DNA from 2 places in the Kitasatospora sp. NPDC054939 genome. Region 2 is predicted to be linked to the other one. Evidence: riboswitches for the same ligand, from Rfam matches in the RefSeq annotation. Region 2 holds a riboswitch; the other holds the start of a gene.
The links. Region 2 has a riboswitch for S-adenosylmethionine ahead of ACWGB8_RS09350 (aminotransferase class V-fold PLP-dependent enzyme). Riboswitches for the same ligand answer to the same signal wherever they lie in the genome.
Positions count from the first base shown of each region.

Region 1 (2,382 bases), on a different contig from region 2:
CGAGGCCGAAGGACACCGGTCCCCGATTGGAGGCCACCAGGACGGGGGCGGTGCCGGTCGCACTCGAACGTTCGGTCGTGAGATCGCCCATGGTTGGTACGTTGCCGGGGGCCCGGGTCGGCAAACCCCGCCCCTCAGATCACCGGCCGACGGGCGGCGTACTCCGGCACGGTGTGCATGGGGGGCCGCTCCAGTGCGGTGACCGGATGGGTGTGGGCGGTGAAGGCGCGGCTGTCGGGGTCGCGGGTGAACTGGGTGAGCAGCGGGTGCACCAGGTCGGCGGACGCCTTGAGGCGGTGGGTGCGGTCGAGGCGTTCGAGGGCGGTGCGGTAGATGGTGGCCGCCATCCGGCCGAGCGCCTGGCCGTCCTGGTGGCGGTGGTGGCGGACCCCGACGTCCACCTGGGCCAGCGCGTCCAGGCCGACCGCCTCCAGGGCGTCGACCAGCAGGCCCAGCTCGACGCCGTAGCCGGTCGGGAACGGCAGCCGTTCGAGGAGGGAGCGGCGGGCCGCGTACTCGCCGCCGAGCGGCTGGACGAAACCGGCGAGTTCCGGCCAGTGCAGGTTGAGCAGCGGGCGGGCGACGAGTTCGGTGACCCGGCCGCCGCCGGCCGGGACGACCGCGCCGTCCGTCTCCAGCGGGCGGTCGTACATCGCCTTGACCAGCTGGATGCCGGGGTCGGTCAGCAGCGGGCCGACGGTGCCGGAGACCAGCGCGGGGTCGAACTCGCGCAGGTCGGCGTCCACGAAGCAGACGATCTCCCCGCGGGTGGCCAGCAGCGAGCGCCACAGCACCTCGCCCTTGCCCGGCACGGCCGGCAGCCGGGGCAGCAGGGAGTCCCGGTGCACCACCCGGGCGCCGGCCCGGGCGGCGACGGCGGCGGTGGCGTCGGCCGAGCCGGAGTCGACCACCACCAGTTCGTCGACCAGCGGCAGCCGCTCCATCAGCTCGCGCCGGATCACCTCGACGATCCCGCCGACGGTGGCCTCCTCGTCGAGCGCGGGCAGCACCACGCTGACGGTGCCGGCCCGGCCCGCCGCGCGCTTGGCCTCCAGCAGGGCGCCCACCGGACGGTCGGCCGCGCTCCACGCACGGCGCCGCAGCCAGGACGCCACCTCCGGGAGGAGCTCGGGTGTCGGTTCGTCGGGCAGGGGCACTCTCACTCCTGGGGTCGGGGGGTTCCTCGGATCCGGATCTTTCCTGCCCGGATCCTCGGTGGGACGCGCCATCTCGCGTGGCGGACGGTCCCTTTCGCGGTTGGCGCCTTCGGATACAGTCTTCGTACAGCGGCCGGACCTTCGCACGCCGGGGTCGCCGCTGAGCACGACCACAACTTCACAGAGCTCATCCAGAGGGACTGAGGGAACGGCCCGTTGACGTCCCGGCAACCTTCTCGCGCGGCTGTCGTACAGGCCCCGGCGGGACAGGTGCCAATTCCGGCCCGTGGCGCGCCCGCCTCACGGGGAAGATGAGGAGAGAGGCCTCCGCCATCATGGCTATCGACACCGCCGCACCCACCACCACCGTGGACCTCGGCCCCGCCGCCGCGCTGTCCTGTCGCGAGTGCGGCACCCGCTTCCCGCTCGGTCCCAGCTTCGCCTGTGTGGAGTGCTTCGGCCCGCTGGAGATCGCGTACGAGTTCGGCTCCGCGGCGGCCGAGGAGCTGCGCAAGCGGATCGAAGCCGGTCCGGCCTCCATCTGGCGCTACGCCCCGCTGCTGCCGGTGCCCGCCGACGTCGCCTCCAAGCCCAACCTGAACCCCGGCTGGACCCCGCTGGTCAAGGCCGACAACCTGGGCCGCGAGCTGGGCTTCACCGCCCAGCTGCACATCAAGGACGACTCCGGCAACCCGACCCACTCCTTCAAGGACCGCGTGGTGGCCTGCGCCATCGAGGCCGCGCGGGCCTTCGGCTTCACCACCCTCTCCTGCTCCTCGACCGGCAACCTGGCCGGCGCGGTCGGCGCGGCGGCGGCCCGGGCCGGCTTCAAGTCCTGCGTGTTCATCCCGCACGACCTGGAGCAGGGCAAGGTCGTCATGGCCGGCGTCTACGGCGGCGAGCTGGTCGGCATCGACGGCAACTACGACGACGTGAACCGCTTCTGCTCCGAGCTGATCGGCGACCCGGCCGGCGAGGGCTGGGGCTTCGTCAACGTCAACCTCCGCCCGTACTACGGCGAGGGCTCCAAGACCCTGGCGTACGAGATCTGCGAGCAGCTCGGCTGGCGGCTGCCCGAGCAGATCGTCATCCCGATCGCGTCCGGCTCCCAGCTGACGAAGATCGACAAGGGCCTGCAGGAGCTGATCAAGCTCGGGCTGGTCGAGGACCGCCCGTACAAGATCTTCGGCGCCCAGGCGGCCGGCTGCTCCCCGGTGTCGGCGGC
Region 1 covers NZ_JBSGXP010000015.1:48,566-50,947, reverse strand. Annotated here, with positions in the region: gene ACWGB8_RS06860 (alpha,alpha-trehalose-phosphate synthase (UDP-forming)) at 1-91, opposite strand, end outside; gene ACWGB8_RS06855 (glucosyl-3-phosphoglycerate synthase) at 135-1,157, opposite strand; SAM riboswitch class I at 1,342-1,475, shown strand; gene thrC (threonine synthase) at 1,493-2,382, shown strand, end outside.
Region 1: it holds a riboswitch for S-adenosylmethionine, as region 2 does, so the genes downstream of both, thrC (threonine synthase) here and ACWGB8_RS09350 (aminotransferase class V-fold PLP-dependent enzyme) in region 2, are expected to answer to the same signal.

Region 2 (2,382 bases):
TGTCGGCACTGCTGAGGGGCGACGACCTCGACCGGGCCGACACCGCCTGGGCGATGGACCGGATCATGAGCGGCGAGGCCAGCCCGGTGCAGGTGGCCGGCTTCATGGTGGCGCTGCGGGCCAAGGGCGAGACGGTCGACGAGATCTCCGGCCTGGTCGACGCGATGTACGCGCACGCCGAGCCGCTGCACATCCCCGGGCCCGCCGTCGACATCGTCGGCACCGGCGGCGACCGGGCGAAGACCGTCAACATCTCCACCATGTCGGCGATCGTCGCGGCGGCGGCCGGCGCCAAGGTCGTCAAGCACGGCAACCGGGCGGCGTCCTCCGCGAGCGGCTCCTCGGACGTCCTGGAGAAGCTGGGCATCGCCCTCGACCTGGACGCCCGCCGGGTCGCCGAGGTCGCCGAGGAGGTCGGGCTGACCTTCTGCTTCGCCGCGAAGTTCCACCCGGCGATGCGGCACGCCGCCCCGGCCCGGCGCGACCTCGGGGTGCCGACCGCCTTCAACATCCTCGGCCCGCTCACCAATCCGGCCCGGGTCACCGCGCACGCGATCGGCTGCTTCGACACCCGGCTCGCCGGGCTGATCGCCGGCGTGCTGGCCCGGCGCGGCTCCACCGCCCTGGTCTTCCGCGGCGACGACGGGCTGGACGAGCTGACCATCTCCACCACCTCGCGGGTGTGGGTCGTGCGCGGCGGCGAGGTCACCGAGACCGCCTTCGACCCGCGGGACATCGGCATCGAACTGGTCGGCATCGAGGCCCTGCGCGGCGCCGACGCGGCGTACAACGCGGAGGTCGCCCGGCGGCTGCTGGCCGGCGAGCAGGGGCCGGTGCGGGACGCCGTCCTGCTCAACACGGCCGCCGCGCTGGTCGCGCTGGACCTCACCGACGCCCCGCTCGCCGAGCAGCTGGCGGCCGGTGCCCAGCGGGCCGCCGCGGCGATCGACTCGGGCGCCGCGCAGGACCTCCTGAAGCGCTGGGCGGACGCCACCGCCCGGGCCTGACCGGGAGCCGAAGGGCCCGCGGGGGAGCCCCCGCGGGCCCTTCGGCGTGCCCCGCGCCGTCCGGATGGCGGACCGGTGTTTGACCACCCGGCAGCTCCGGCCTAGAGTCTTCGCCAGGTCATGAGTGACAGCGCCAAGCCCCAGCTGGCTGTCCGGCAACCCTCCGTCCGTGGCGGGGTGCCCTGGGTGAGGACCGGGTCGTACGGCGATGGGTCCGTGCGGCAAGCGCGGGCACCGGACGACACGCACTCCCGGGGTCCTCACCTCGAAGGAGTGCATCGCCATGTCCGTCGCCACCGAAATCTGCGCCCCGCTCGCCGTCCTCGGCCGTGACGTCCAGGTCCCGCTCGCCGACGGCGGCAAGGTCGGCTACGCGGCCCTCGACTACGCCGCCAGCGCCCCCGCCCTGCAGCGGGTCTGGGACGACGTCGCCGCCTACGCCCCGTACTACGGCAGCGTCCACCGCGGCGCCGGCTACCTGTCGCAGCTCTCCACCGACCTGTTCGAGCAGAGCCGCCGCACCGTCGCCGAGTTCCTGGACCTGCGCGAGGGCGACCAGGTGGTCTTCACCCGCGCCACCACCGACTCGCTGAACCTGCTGGCCGGCGCCGTCCCGGCGGGCACCCGGGTGTTCGCCTTCGAGACCGAGCACCACGCCTCGCTGCTGCCGTGGGCCCACGCCGGACTGGACGTCAGCTACCTGCGCGCCCCGCGCTCCCGTGCCGAGGCGGTCGCCGCCCTGGACGCCGCGCTCGCCGCCGCCCCCGAGGGCCCCAAGCTGCTCTGCGTCACCGGCGCCTCCAACGTCACCGGCGAGATCTGGCCGGTAGCCGAGCTCACCGCCACCGCCCACCGGCACGGCGCCCGGGTCGTGCTGGACGCCGCCCAGCTGGCCCCGCACCACCGGGTCTCGGTGCGCGAGCTGGACGTCGACTGGATCGCCTTCTCCGGCCACAAGCTGTACGCGCCGTTCGGCGCCGGGGTCCTGGCCGGCCGCAGCGACTGGCTGGACGCCGCCGAGCCCTACCTGGCCGGCGGCGGTGCCACCCGGACCGTCGCCCGGGAGGGCGACGGCTCGGTCGCCGTCCAGTGGAACGCCGGCCCGGCCCGCCACGAGGCCGGCTCCCCGAACGTCATCGGCGCCTACGCCATCGCCTCCGCCTGCCGGGCGCTCACCGAGGCCGGCTTCGACGCGCTGGAGGCCCGCGAGCAGGAGCTGATCGCCCGGCTGACGGCCGGCCTGGCCGAGGTGCCCGAGGTCAAGGTGCTCAACCTCTTCGGCGCGGACTCCGCCCGGGTCGGGGTGCTCTCCTTCGTCGTCCAGGGCTGGAACAGCTCGCACTTCTCGGCCGCGCTCTCCGCCGAGTACGGCATC
Region 2 covers NZ_JBSGXP010000022.1:26,704-29,085, forward strand. Annotated here, with positions in the region: gene trpD (anthranilate phosphoribosyltransferase) at 1-1,007, shown strand, start outside; SAM riboswitch class IV at 1,124-1,241, shown strand; gene ACWGB8_RS09350 (aminotransferase class V-fold PLP-dependent enzyme) at 1,291-2,382, shown strand, end outside.